2 regions of the Streptomyces sp. AN091965 genome follow, and region 2 is predicted to be linked to the other one. Evidence: riboswitches for the same ligand, from Rfam matches in the RefSeq annotation. Region 2 holds a riboswitch; the other holds the start of a gene.
What was found. A riboswitch is a leader RNA that binds a small molecule or an ion and turns the genes downstream of it on or off. The one in region 2 is predicted to bind glycine.
Positions count from the first base shown of each region.

Region 1 (7,046 bases), 4.6 Mb from region 2:
CGGCACCCCGCCGTCGTCGAGCACGCGCTGCGGGTCCTCGTGGTCGCACAGCGGGATCAGCGCCGGGAAGTACCGCACGTTCTCCTCGAAGAGGTCGTACGCGCTGCTGATCCAGCGCTCCCCGAACCAGCTGCGCGGCCGCACGCCCTGCGCCTGGAGCTCGGGCGGCCGCGTGTCCGTGGACTGCAGGAACAGCGGCGGCCGCGACTCGCGCCACAGCTCGCGCCCGAACAGGAACGGCGCGTTGGCGCCCACCGCGACCTGGGCGGCCGCGATCGACTGCGCCGCGTTCCACACGTCGGCGAACTTGCCCGGCGTGACCTGGAGGTGCAGCTGCACCGATGTGCACGCGGCCTCGGGCGCGATGGACGCCGACGAGCACCGCAGCCGCTCCACACCCTCGATGTCCAGGGCGAAGTCCTCGCCGCGGGCCGCCACCATCTGGTCGTTGAGCAGCGCGTAGCGGTCGTCCTCGGAGAGGTTCGCGGACACCAGGTCCGCACGGCTCAGGGTCGGCAGAATGCCGATCATCACGATGCCCGCGTCCACCTCGTTCGCTTTCCGGTGGGCGTAGGCGAGCGCCGTGCGCAACTCCTCGGCGAGCTGGTCGAGAACACGGCCTCCGAGCCGGTGCGGGGCAATGTTCACTTCCAGATTGAACATTCCGAGTTCGGTCTGGAAATCCCGGCTCGCGATGCGCCTGAGAACTTCCGCATTCATCATTCTCGGAGTGCCGTCGGGCCCCGCGAGATTCAGCTCTATCTCCAGGCCCAACAGGTTCTTGGGCCGGTCGAAGCGCCGCTCGTCGAGCATCCGCCCGAGCGCGGCGAGGCACTGCCGGTGCTTGATCCGGTACAGCTGGCGATCGGACAGGTCGTACGATCCCGCCTCGACCTTTTCCCCCATCGAAGTGTCCCTCCTCCGGATGGGCAGCCAACGACCCGGCCGCTGTGTACGGGGGATGATGCCCCGACGATGTGATCCATAACGCCCCGCGCGGGCCCATGGACCGGTAGGCTCCAGAATGTGCCGTGGGGCACATTCACGGGGCATGGGACGAGCAAGGGGCGGCCGACGGACGCGATGCCGCTTTCCGTTCCTCCAGTTGTGGTGAAAAAACCGACGAGAATCAGCCGACCGCGACCGTAAGAAATCCCGAGGTCAAACGCCCGGACGCGATCCGGAATCAGGAGAAATCCCCCAGAAGTGCGACCGAATGACGACTTGCCCGGCATATGAGGAACAGCTAGCCGAAACACTTCCTGAACACGTGTCGTATAAACTCCCGGGTTGAGGCAGAGAGTTGGCGCTCGCGGTCCCCCGTCCCCCGGGGCCCCTGCCCCCGCCCCCTCTGGCCCCGAGCAGACAGCGCCGTCCGCACCTGCCCCCCGCTCCACTTGTGCCTGTCGAATAAGAGAGGCGACCCACCATGCCGCTGCATGTTCCCCCGGCTCCCGCGCCCGCACTGCGCAGCGTCCTCGCGGCCCTCAGCTCTCCCACCGCCGTCCGCGAGGCCCGTACGCCGTCCCTGCGCACCGCCCAAGGGCCCGTGAGCCCGGATGTCCCGCTGCCCGTGCACGAGTTGGACCACGCGGCGACGGGGCCCGCACCGGGAACCGGAGCGGCCACCAAGCTCACCGGCTGGCGCTTCCTGATCCGCTGCGGCGAGCGCGCGGTGGCCGCGGCGGAGACGATGCTCACCCCCGACGGCTGGGCGTTCTCGCACTTCTGCGAGGGTCCGTACATCGCGTCCGCCGAGCGGGCGCTGCGCCACGCCGAGGCCATGCCGCAGCTCTACCAACCGCGTCTGCTGTCCGTACCGGAGCTCTACATGCTCACCCTGTGGCTGCACGCCGACCGCGCGGCCGACGCCGCGAGCGGACCGCTCGCCCCCACCGACATCCTGGTGCCGCTCGCCCCGGCGCCCCCGGGCATCGCCGCCCACCGGCCGCACCGCGTCGCCGACCTCCTGCCGGTGCTCACCCACCGCCTGGCCCCGGCCCCGCTGCTCGGCTCACCCGCCTGAGCCCGGCGCGATTCCGCTTGCGTGCCCCGCCGCCCCCTGGGCCGCGGGGCACGCCCCTGCCCGGATTGCCCATCCGGACTAGCCCACTTCGGCCACGCCGAACCACCCGAAGGGACAGGGGAGTTGGGCTGAACCGTCCGGGCGGGTGATACGTCCTTAAGGCAGTAGGGAGCACTGCCGCAAAATCCCTGCGGAATCACGTCCGTGGGGCAACACTGGACTGGACCGACCAAACCAACGGGGGAACGGGGGCGGCATGACCACCGCATCGAGCCGCAGCACAGACGCGACAACCACCACTTCGCAGCGAAAGAACCCTTCCATGTGCCAGCACCAGCCGCCGTGCCCGACAGCCGAATCCGCCGACCGGGAGGCCGCGCTCCTGATCGCGCACCACCCGGAGCAGGGCTGGAGCCTGCTGTGCAACGGTGTCCTGCTCTTCGAGGACACCGGTGAGCTGCTGCCGAACGGCGAGATCATCGCGCCGCACCGGCCGCTGGGCACCCATCAGGTGATGACGGCCGCCTGAGCCGTCCGCACGGAAGCGGAGCACCACCGATAGTCCGGACAACAGCAGACAGTCCAGTAAGAACCGCAGGGCCGGCCCGGAAGACGCGAAGTCCTCCGCACCGGCCCTGACTCGTGCCCGGGTCACACGGCTTGCCGCCCGGGGCCCTCAGCCGTCGGGATCGGCCCGTCCGCGGTTCAGTCCTCGTACGCGTCCAGCGGCGGGCAGGAGCAGACCAGGTTGCGGTCGCCGTACGCCTGGTCGATGCGGCGCACCGGCGGCCAGTACTTGTCCGCGGTCGACACACCCGCGGGGAAGACCGCCTCGGCACGGCTGTAGCCGTGCTCCCACTCGCCGCCGAGGGCGGCCGCCGTGTGCGGCGCGTTCCGCAGCGGGTTGTCCTCCGCGGTCCACTCGCCGCTCGCGACCTTCTCGATCTCCCCGCGGATGGCGATCATCGCCTCGCAGAACCGGTCGATCTCGACCAGGTCCTCACTCTCGGTCGGCTCGATCATCAGCGTGCCGGCGACCGGGAAGGACATGGTCGGCGCGTGGAAGCCGTAGTCGATGAGGCGCTTGGCGATGTCGTCCACGCTTACGCCCGTGGCCTTGCTCAGCGGCCGCAGGTCGACGATGCACTCGTGCGCGACGAGCCCGCCGGGGCCGGTGTAGAGCACCGGGTAGTGCGGCTCCAGGCGCTTGGCGATGTAGTTCGCCGAGAGCACGGCCACCTGCGTGGCGCGCTTGAGGCCCTCGCCGCCCATGAGCCGGACGTACGACCAGGAGATCGGCAGGATGCCCGCCGAGCCCCACGGCGCGGCGGAGATCGGGCCGACACCGGTCTCGGGACCGGCCGCGGGCTGCAGCGGGTGGTTCGGCAGGTACGGCGCGAGGTGCTCGCGCACCGCGACCGGGCCGACGCCGGGGCCGCCGCCGCCGTGCGGGATGCAGAAGGTCTTGTGCAGGTTCAGGTGCGAGACGTCGCCGCCGAAGTGGCCCGGCTTCGCGAGGCCCACCAGGGCGTTGAGGTTGGCGCCGTCGACGTACACCTGACCGCCCGCCTCGTGCACGGCCGCGCAGATGTCGGCGACGTGCTCCTCGAACACTCCGTGCGTGGACGGGTACGTGATCATCAGCACGGCCAGCTCGGCACGGTGCTTCTCGATCTTGGCGCGCAGGTCCTCGACGTCGATCTCGCCGTCGTCGGCGGTCTTCACCACGACGACCTTCATCCCGGCCATGACCGCGCTCGCCGCGTTGGTGCCGTGCGCGGAGGACGGGATGAGGCAGACGGTGCGCTGGTCGTCGCCGTTCGCGCGGTGGTAGCCGCGCACCGCGAGCAGACCGGCAAGCTCACCCTGGGAGCCCGCGTTCGGCTGGAGGGAGACCTTGTCGTAGCCGGTGACCTCGGCGAGACGTTCCTCCAGCTCGCGGATCAGGGTCAGATAGCCCTGCGCCTGCTGGGCGGGCACGAAGGGATGCAGCTGACCGAACTCCGGCCAGGTGACGGGCTCCATCTCCGTGGTCGCGTTGAGCTTCATCGTGCAGGAGCCCAGCGGGATCATGCCGCGGTCGAGCGCGTAGTCGCGGTCGGCGAGCCGGCGCAGATAGCGCAGCATCGCGGTCTCGGAGCGGTGCTGGTGGAAGACCGGGTGGGTCAGGTACTCGTCGGTGCGCAGCAGCCCGGCGGGCAGCGTGTCCGCGACGCTCGCGTCCAGGGCCTCGACGTCGGCCTCGACGCCGAACGCCGTCCACAGCGCGGAGAGCTGGGCGCGCGTGGTGGTCTCGTCGCAGGCGAACGACACGTGGTCGGCGTCGACCGGGTGGATGTTGACCCCGCCCTCGCGCGCGGCGGCGACCACGTCGGCGGCCTTGCCGGGCACCCGCGCGGTCAGCGTGTCGAAGTACGCGCCGTGCACGATCTCGACCCCGCCGGCCTTGAGGCCCTCGGCGAGCAGCGTGGCGTAGCGGTGGGTGCGCCGGGCGATCGTCTTCAGGCCCTCGGGGCCGTGGTAGACCGCGTACATCCCGGCCATGACGGCGAGCAGCACCTGGGCGGTACAGATGTTGCTGGTCGCCTTCTCGCGGCGGATGTGCTGCTCGCGGGTCTGCAGGGCCAGGCGGTAGGCCTTGTTGCCGTCGGCGTCGACGGACACGCCGACCAGGCGTCCGGGCAGGTTGCGGGCGAACTTCTCGTGCACCGCCATGTAGCCCGCGTGCGGACCGCCGAAGCCCATCGGCACGCCGAAGCGCTGCGTGGTGCCGACCGCGATGTCGGCGCCGAGTTCGCCGGGCGAGGTGAGCAGCGTGAGCGCGAGCAGATCGGCGGCGACGGTGACGATCGCGCCCAGGCCGTGGGCCTGCTCGATAACGGGCTTGATGTCGCGCACGGCACCGGAGGCACCGGGGTACTGGATCAGTACGCCGTTGATCTCGCGCTCGGCGAGGTCGGCGGGGATGCCGTCGCTGAGGTCCGTGACGACGACCTCGACGCCGGTCGGCTCGGCCCGAGTCCGGATCACGGCGATGGTCTGCGGCAGCACGTCGGCGTCGACGACGAACACACCGTTCTTGACCTTGCCGACGCGCCGGGAGAGGGCCATGGCCTCGGCGGCCGCGGTGCCCTCGTCGAGCAGCGAGGCGCCGGAGGTGGGCAGCCCCGTCAGCTCGGCGACGACGGTCTGGAAGTTGAGGAGCGCCTCGAGGCGGCCCTGGGAGATCTCCGGCTGGTACGGCGTGTACGCGGTGTACCAGGAGGGGTTCTCCATCACGTTCCGCAGGATCACGGGCGGCGTGAACGTGCCGTAGTAGCCGAGCCCGATCATCGAGTCGAGCACCTGGTTGCGGTCCGCGAGGGAGCGCAGCTCGGCCAGGACCTCGGCCTCGGTGCGCGCACCGGGCAGCTCAAGGGCCTCGGCGTTCTTGATCACATCCGGCACGGCGACGGCCGTGAGCTCGTCCAGGGAGCCGTAGCCGACCTGGGCGAGCATCTTGGCGCGGGCTTCCGCGTCGGGCCCGATGTGCCGCTGCTCGAAGGGGATTCCCTGCTCGAGCTGCGTGAGCGGAGTGCGAGGGGTGGCTGTCATTGCGGAGGCCTCCTGGTCTGACACGACCTGCGAGGGGCACCACGGCGCGGGTACCCGGACGGCCTCCCCCTCTGTCATCTCAACCTGAGAGCTTCACAGGACCGCCGGAGCGGCTCTGCTTTCACCGTCGGTGAGGAAGGGTTCCGAGCGTGCCCGCCCGACGCCCGCCCTGCTTTCCAGAGTGGCCTCGTCCGTGCGGTACAGGGGCCTGAGAGATTCCGGGGAGGAGTTGCTCCTTCGGCGCCTCCGGTGCTGCCACCGAAGAGCTCTCCCGCACGGGGTCAACAGCCGCTTGCCAGCCTACCAGCGCGGTCCGTGGCCGATCCCTCGAGTGGCCGCCCGTCCCGATGTGCTCTTTCGTAGGTATGACGACCGAAATGAGCCCGGATCACTCGCGACCAATGGGAGGGAACGTGCAGACGGATATCGATCCCCGCAATCTGATCGGCCGCAAGGCGTTCGACCGCGACGGAACCAAGATCGGCACGGTCGACGAGATCTATCTCGACGACGCCACGGGCGCCCCGGAGTGGGCAGCCATACGCACCGGTCTGTTCAGCCGTGACGCGTTCGTCCCGCTGGAGCCCAGCGAGCTGGTCCAGGACGGCACCCTGCGCGTGCCCTTCGAGCGCGCCCTGATCAAGGACGCCCCCGACTTCGGCGTGGGCCGCCACCTCTCCCCCGAGCAGGAGCTCCAGCTCTACCGCCACTACGGCCTGGACGTGACACCGCCACCCCTGCCGGACCACGACTTCGGCCACCGGGCGGACCGGGCCGACGGGACGAACGGGGTGGACGGGCCGGGCACCTGACGCCGCACCGCCGCCGGACCCGCACCGCCGCCGCGCCACCGCAGCCAGCCGCCCTCGGTCCGCCATCGCAGGCGCAGCCCGAACGCGCCCCGCCGCGCCCAACCCAGCCGCACCACGGCACCACGGCACCACGGCACCGAGGGCGCCTACCCGGCCCCTTCCGCCATCGGCAGCGCCCCGTCCTCCCCGGCTGAGGTCTCCCGACCCACCGGAGCCACCTCTGAGGCCTCCTGGTCCACCGGCTCCCCCTGCGAAGCCTCCCGTTCTGCCAATGCCTCCGCGTCCGCCACCACCAAAGGCAGCGGATCCGAAGATTCCAGCTCCGGGTCGTCCGTGCGGAACGTCCGCACCCGCCCCGGCGCCGAATCCGGGGTCTCGAACCGCACGGTCACCCGCCCCAGACCGCTGCCCTGCACCCAACCGGGCCCGTACACCGCGTGCCGTACGTCGTGCCCCGCGGGCCACCGCCGCTCGGCGGGCACCACCGGCTCCCCGGCCGCCCCGCCCGACCCGGACGCCGCGTCGGGCCCGCCTTCCTCGGCCACGACGGCCACCGGGGCAGCCGCCGCTTCCTCCTCGGCCCCGGGTGCCAGGGACTCGGTCCGCAGCACCGC
Region 1 covers NZ_JALDMY010000001.1:2,017,517-2,024,562, forward strand. Annotated here, with positions in the region: gene MQV74_RS08055 (glutamate--cysteine ligase) at 1-906, opposite strand, end outside; gene MQV74_RS08060 (hypothetical protein) at 1,430-2,026, shown strand; gene MQV74_RS08065 (DUF5999 family protein) at 2,349-2,555, shown strand; gene gcvP (aminomethyl-transferring glycine dehydrogenase) at 2,732-5,620, opposite strand; glycine riboswitch at 5,807-5,904, opposite strand; gene MQV74_RS08075 (PRC-barrel domain-containing protein) at 6,034-6,432, shown strand; gene MQV74_RS08080 (DNA polymerase IV) at 6,579-7,046, opposite strand, start outside.
Region 1: linked by a shared signal. The riboswitch ahead of gcvP (aminomethyl-transferring glycine dehydrogenase) and the one ahead of gcvT (glycine cleavage system aminomethyltransferase GcvT) in region 2 are both predicted to bind glycine.

Region 2 (7,046 bases):
CGCGATGACGTCGGCGACCTCGCGGAAGTCGTCGGCGTCGAAGCCGCGGGTGGCCAGGGCCGGGGTGCCGATGCGCAGGCCCGAGGTGACCATAGGCGGGCGCGGGTCGTTCGGGACGGCGTTGCGGTTGACCGTGATGCCGACCTCGTGCAGGCGGTCCTCGGCCTGCTGGCCGTCCAGCTCGCTGTTGCGCAGGTCGACCAGGACCAGGTGCACGTCCGTGCCGCCGGACAGGACGTCCACGCCGACGGCCTTGGCGTCGTCCTGGACCAGGCGCTCGGCCAGGATGCGGGCGCCGTCCAGGGTGCGCTGCTGGCGCTCCTTGAACTCCTCGGAGGCCGCGACCTTGAAGGAGACGGCCTTGGCCGCGATCACGTGCTCCAGGGGGCCGCCCTGGAAGCCGGGGAAGACCGCGGAGTTCAGCTTCTTCGCGAAGTCCTTGTTGCGGGCCAGGATGATGCCGCCGCGCGGGCCGCCGAGCGTCTTGTGCGTGGTGGAGGTCACCACGTCCGCGAACGGCACCGGGTTCGGGTGCAGGCCCGCGGCGACGAGACCGGCGAAGTGCGCCATGTCGACCCACAGGTACGCGCCGACCTCGTCGGCGATCCGGCGGAACTCGGCGAAGTCGAGCTGACGCGGGTAGGCGGACCAGCCCGCGATGATCACCTTGGGGCTGTTCTCCTTGGCCAGGCGCTCGACCTCGGCCATGTCGACCAGACCGGCCTCGTCCACGTGGTACGGGACCACGTTGAACTGCTTGCCGGAGAAGTTCAGGCGCATGCCGTGGGTGAGGTGGCCGCCGTGCGCCAGGTCCAGGCCGAGGATCGTGTCGCCGGGCTTGGCGATGGCGAAGAGGGCGGCCTGGTTGGCGGAGGCGCCGGAGTGCGGCTGGACGTTCGCGTACTCGGCGCCGAACAGCTCCTTGACCCGGTCGATCGCGATCTGCTCGGCCACGTCGACGTGCTCGCAGCCGCCGTAGTAGCGGCGGCCGGGGTAGCCCTCGGCGTACTTGTTGGTGAGGACCGTGCCCTGGGCCTCCATGACGGCGACCGGAGCGAAGTTCTCCGAGGCGATCATTTCCAGGGTGGACTGCTGGCGGTTCAGCTCGGCGTCGACGGCCGCGGCCACGTCCGGGTCGAGCTCGTGGAGAGGGGTGTTCAGAAGCGACATCGGAAGATCAGTCCTTACGCCGGGGTCAGCTGCCTGCGAACTCGGTGTACTCGTCGGCGGAGAGCAGGTCGCCCGGCTCCTCGGCGACGCGCACCTTGAACAGCCAGCCGCCCTCGAAGGGGGCCGAGTTCACCAGGGACGGGTCGTCCACAACGTCCTGGTTGGCCTCGACGACCTCACCCGAAACCGGCGAGTACAGGTCGCTGACCGACTTCGTCGACTCCAGCTCACCGCAGGTCTCACCCGCGGCGACCGTGTCGCCGACCGCCGGGAGCTGGGCGAAGACGACGTCGCCGAGCGCGTTGGCCGCGAACTCGGTGATGCCGACCGTCGCCACACCGTCCTCGGTGGCCGACAGCCACTCGTGCTCCTTGCTGTAACGCAGCTGCTGGGGGTTGCTCATGGCGTGAATTCTCCTGTACGCGGGCGTGTGCTGATGAACGCGGGGATGTGCAGTCTTACGGAGTGAGACGGGACGGACGGGGCACCGGCGGACGGACCGGACTCCGGCGCGCCCGCGGGATCACCGTGGGATCAGGTCCGGCGCGGGCCGTGCGTCACTTCTGCCGCTTGTAGAACGGCAGCGCCACGACCTCGTAGGGCTCGTGGGTGCCGCGGACGTCCACGCCCACGCCCGCCGTGCCCGCCTCGGCGTGGGCCGGGTCCACATACGCCATCGCGATCGGCTTGCCGAGCGTCGGCGACGGGGCGCCGGAGGTGATCTGGCCGATGACCTCGCCGTTCGCCACCACGTCCATGCCCGCGCGCGGCACCCTGCGGCCCTCGGCGACCAGCCCGACGAGCTTGCGCGGGGGCGCGCTCTCGGCGCGCTCGGCGGCGGCCTTCAGGGCGTCGTGCCCCACGAAGTCGTCGGCGTGCGTCGTCTTGTCGAACTTCACGACCCGGCCGAGGCCCGCGTCGAAGGGGGTGAGCGACGTCGTCAGCTCGTTGCCGTACAGCGGCATGCCCGCCTCCAGGCGGAGCGTGTCGCGGCAGGACAGACCGCATGGCACGAGCCCGACGGGGGTACCTGCGTCCGTGAGCGCCCGCCAGAGCTTCTCGGCGTGCTGCGGCTGCACGAACAGCTCGAAGCCGTCCTCGCCGGTGTAGCCGGTGCGGGCGATCAGGGCGGGCACGCCCGCCACGGTGCCCGGCAGGCCCGCGTAGTACTTCAGGCCGTCCAGGTCGGCGTCCGTGAGGGACTTCAGGATGCCGGGGGACTCCGGGCCCTGCACCGCGATCAGGGCGTAGGCGTCGCGGTCGTCGCGGACCTCGGCGTCGAACCCGGCGGCGCGCTCGGTGAGGGCGTCCAGGACGGTCTGGGCGTTGGAGGCGTTGGCCACGACCATGTACTCGGTCTCGGCCAGGCGGTAGACGATCAGGTCGTCCAGGATGCCGCCGTCCTGCCGGCAGATCATGGTGTACCGGGCGCGGCCCACGGAGACGGAGCCGATGTTGCCGACGAGCGCGAAGTTCAGCAGGTCCACGGCCTGGGCGCCGGTGACGGTGATCTCGCCCATGTGGGAGAGGTCGAAGAGGCCGGCCTTGGTGCGCACGGCGTTGTGCTCGTCGCGCTCGCTGCCGTACCGCAGCGGCATGTCCCAGCCCGCGAAGTCGGTCATCGTGGCGCCCAGCGAACGGTGCAGGGCGTCGAGGGCGGTCTGACGTGGGGCGCGTGCGGTCTGACTCATCAGTACTGGCTCCAGGGCATGACGGGCGAGGTCTGTCCTCCCCATCTGTCATAAACCTGAGAGGTTCACCACGCCCCGTGCGTATGACGGAGCATGACTTGCACCTTGGGTGGAGCCGTCCCGCGGGCCGAGCTGGACGCGCTCGTCGGGGGAGTGGCTCGCTTTTCAGATGTGCCTCGCCCGCGCGGTACGGGGCCTGAGAGATTCAAGGGAGGAACTTGCTCCTTCGGCGCCCCACGACGCTCCTGCGTCACCGGGGACTCTCCCGCGCGGATTCAAGCGGCCGGTATGGAGTTGGCGCGCACATCATTGCACGCGCCCCCGCTTCACAACAGCCGCAACCAGGGAGTCCCCCGGTGTCGTCTTCGTAGGGCATTACCTTCTCTTTACATACCACGGAGAAGTACTGGGGATGAGTGACGTGACGAGCATGGGGAGGCCGATCACGGTGCGCAGGAGCAGTGCTTACGCGACGACCACGGGTGTCTCGCTGCCCAGGGCGGGGGCGGTGCTGCCCGGCGCGGGCGCCGCCCTGCCCCCGCAGCCGGGCGCCCCCGCGCCGCCCGCGCGGGAGGCCGTCGCCGGTTCCCGCCGGGCCGTCGTGCGCGACCTCAGGGGCCGCTCCGGGCACGGCCCGCACCGCCTGGTGTTCGCCGCGGGGGACGTCGTGGTGGTCTCCGGGCTGCCCGGCAGCGGCAAGTCCACGCTGATGCGGCGCGCCGTGGCGGGCCCGCGCGTGGACTCCCAGGACACCCGCGACCGCTGGGCGGCCCGGGTGCCGCGCCGGATCCCGTACGCGCTCTACCGCCCCCTGGTCCGCCTCGCGCACTACGCCCACCTGCGCCGGACGCTGCGCGCGGGCACCGGCGTCGTCGTCCACGACTGCGGCACCCAGCCGTGGGTGCGCCGCTGGCTCGCCCGTGCGGCGGCCCGGCGCGGGGCCACGCTGCACCTGCTGCTGCTCGACGTGCCCGCCCCCGTGGCCCTGGACGGCCAGCGCGCCCGGGGGCGCGGGGTCTCCCGGTACGCCTTCGCGCGCCACCGCAGGACGGTCGGCCGCCTGGTCCGGGCCGCCGAGAGCGGGAGCCTTCCGCGCGGCTGCGGCTCGGCGGTGCTGCTCGACCGGGAGGCGGCGGGGGCGCTGCGCGCGCTGGGCTTCGAGGGCCGGGGCGGGTAGGGCGGGGCGCGCGGGCCCGGCGGCGTTAGGGTCGGGCCGCAGACAGCACGCAGAGCAGAGGTCGAGACAGATGGACTTTCCGGGGGACGTACCGGCACAGGCGCACGCCCATCCCTACGGCGGCTGGCCCGCCAACGAACTGGAGGAGGTGCTCGCCGCCTCGCTCGGCGCGCCGCCGTCCGAGGAGACCGGCGCACGCATGGTCGAGGTGCTGGGCCGCAGCAGGCTGTGGATCCCGCTGCCGAACGGGGGCGGGCCCGAGAGCGGCACGCTCGACCTGCCGACGCTGGAGCTCCACGGGCAGGCGTACGTGCCCGTCTTCACCTCGGAGCAGGAGTTCCAGCAGGTCACCGGGGGGCGGATGAGCTGCACGGTGGCGCCCGCGGTGGAGTTCGCGCGCGGCCTGGCGCCGGAGCTCGGCATCGCGCTCAACCCGGAGGGCACGGTGGCGGTGCCGCTGCCGCCCGCCGCGGTGGCCGCGCTGTGCCAGGTGGGTCGCACGGAGCTGGACGGGCCCGCGAGCGGCGGCCGGGTGCGGCTCTTCGAGCCGGACTGGCAGGACGACCCGGTGGACTTCCTGTCCGCCGCGGCGCAGGAGTTCGAGGCGACGGGCGCGGTGCTCAGCGCGCGGCGCTGTCTCGCCACCGTCGAGGACGAGGCCCCCACCCTGTTCATCGGCGTCGAGCTGTCCTCCTGGGAGGGCGACGCCCGGGAACTGCCCATGGCGGCCCTCGGCCGGGCCCTCGGCCGCACCCCGGTGCCCTGGCCGGTCAACCTGGTCCTCCTGGACGTGGCCCAGGATCCGGTGGGCGACTGGATGAGGGCCCGCCTCCGCCCGTTCTTCACCGCGGGCTAGGGGGAGCGCCCCGAGGGGTCAGCACCCCGGGGGACAGCGCCCCGAAGGGGCGCGGGGAACTGCGCGACCAGCCACAACGAGGCCCGCAGTCGCCGGACGGCAGAGCACGGCACAGCACGGCAAAGCTGTTCAAGCGCTAAGTCGCCACGCCCCGCTTAAGCTGGTGCCCGGTGACGCGGTCGGCGCAACGACCGCGCAGGGCACGTCGCGAAGGGGCGGTTAGGGTGAGCGCGTCGGGCACCGCTGCGGCCGGACAGGTCGAGCACATGCTGCGCCAGGTGACGCCGGGGCGCTATGACGCGTACGAGGCGCTCCTGCACGCCCTCGCCGACGGCAAGGTGTGGATGCTGCTCTGGCACGGCCAGGCCGGATCCCCCGACGCCCAGTACGGCAACATGGAGGTGGAGGGGTACGGCTACGCGCCGTGCGTGACCTCCGCCCAGGAGCTCTCCGCCAGCGGCTGGAACCGTGGCTACGAAGTGGTCGGCGGCCTCGACGTGGCCCGCGCGCTGTACCCGGACCACTACGGCCTGTGGCTCAATCCGCACGCCCCGGGCGGCGGCGTCGGCATCCCCTGGCTCGATCTGCGGCGCATCGCGGGCGGCCTCGCCACCCAGCCCGCGGGCCCGCTGCGGCTGACCGACCCGACCATCGAACTCCCGCAGTTCTACGCGCTGTTGACCCAGAACGCGCACCGGACCCCCGCCGTCCGCGCGCTGCGCCGCGCCTGGGTGCAGCCGGTGCTCGGCGCGCCCTATCTGGCCATCGGCCTGGACGTGTACGACACCTCGCCCGCGTCCGTCGACTCGGTGCGCGCGATGATGCAGCAGTCCATCGGCGCCGTCCCCGAGGGCCTGCCCGTGTCGACCGTCGCGATGGCCGACCCGCACGACCCGGTGGCGCTGTGGCTGCGCGCCAACGCCCGGCCGTTCTACGACCGCGACGCTCAGGGGGCTCCCGCTCCCGCCGCGGGCGGATACGGCTATCCCGCACAGTACTGAGACATCTCGTACGAAAGGCGTAGCAATCCCGCTGCGCGCCCATCGCGGCGAACAGGACAGTGGCTGGATTCCGTTTGCCGTCGGCGAGCTGATCAGCACCGACGTGCGCGATGTCCCCTTCTGGGGCAGGAGTGCACGTATGGACGCGTGTGGTTCCTGTGCCCCCAACTGCCCCGTGTTCGCCCGGCGTTCAATGACGTCCGGATAACGGAACACCTCGATCAGCATCACGGTTGCGCATCCATTCCCCGACAAGTCTGGTAACAGATCACGACCCCGTTGAAGACTCCCGCTCCAAGGGGCCTTCGCCCCTGTGTACGACGGACTGATCACGTCGCTACAGCGGCAAGTGCGGGCCGGTCACCGCCGGTTGAGAGGGGTCCCTGCCACGATGACGGCGCCATTGCATGACACACCTGCGGACGCGAAACCCACGGAGGAAGTCGCCCCCGCAGCTGGTGCAGGGGGGAAGAAGGTCGAGGGGCGGTCCCTCACCCAGATCGCCTGGAACCGGCTGAAGCGCGACAAGGTCGCCCTCGCGGGCGGCATCACGGTGGTCCTCCTGGTCCTCGTGGCGGTGTTCGCGCCCCTGATCGTCGGCCTGCTCGGACACCCGCCGAACGACTTCCACCAGGAGAAGCTGGACCCGCTGACGAACCTGCCCACGGGCTCGTTCGGCGGCGTGAGCAGCGACTACCTCTTCGGAGTCGAGCCCAACAAGGGCCGCGACGTGTTCAGCCGGATCGTCTACGGAGCACGCATCTCGCTGCTCGTGGCCTTCCTCGCCGCGATCGTCGCCGTGGTCCTCGGCACCCTCTTCGGGATCATCGCGGGCTACTTCGGCGGCTGGATCGACGCCCTGATCAGCCGCGTGATGGACGTGCTGCTCTCCTTCCCGCAGCTGCTCTTCATCATCTCCCTGGTCTCGGTCCTTCCCGACGACTTCCTGGGGCTCCAGGGGACGAGCGTGCGCGTCTCGATCCTCGTCCTGGTCATCGGCTTCTTCGGCTGGCCGTACATCGGGCGCATCGTGCGCGGCCAGACGCTCTCGCTCAGGGAGCGCGAGTACGTGGAGGCCGCCAAGAGCCTCGGCGGCGGCCGGCGCCACATCCTCTTCCGCGAACTCCTGCCGAACCTCGTGGCCCCCATCA
Region 2 covers NZ_JALDMY010000001.1:6,651,700-6,658,745, forward strand. Annotated here, with positions in the region: gene glyA (serine hydroxymethyltransferase) at 1-1,170, opposite strand, end outside; gene gcvH (glycine cleavage system protein GcvH) at 1,196-1,573, opposite strand; gene gcvT (glycine cleavage system aminomethyltransferase GcvT) at 1,728-2,861, opposite strand; glycine riboswitch at 3,037-3,139, opposite strand; gene MQV74_RS28455 (AAA family ATPase) at 3,274-4,038, shown strand; gene MQV74_RS28460 (enhanced serine sensitivity protein SseB) at 4,109-4,894, shown strand; gene MQV74_RS28465 (enhanced serine sensitivity protein SseB C-terminal domain-containing protein) at 5,119-5,895, shown strand; gene MQV74_RS28470 (ABC transporter permease) at 6,287-7,046, shown strand, end outside.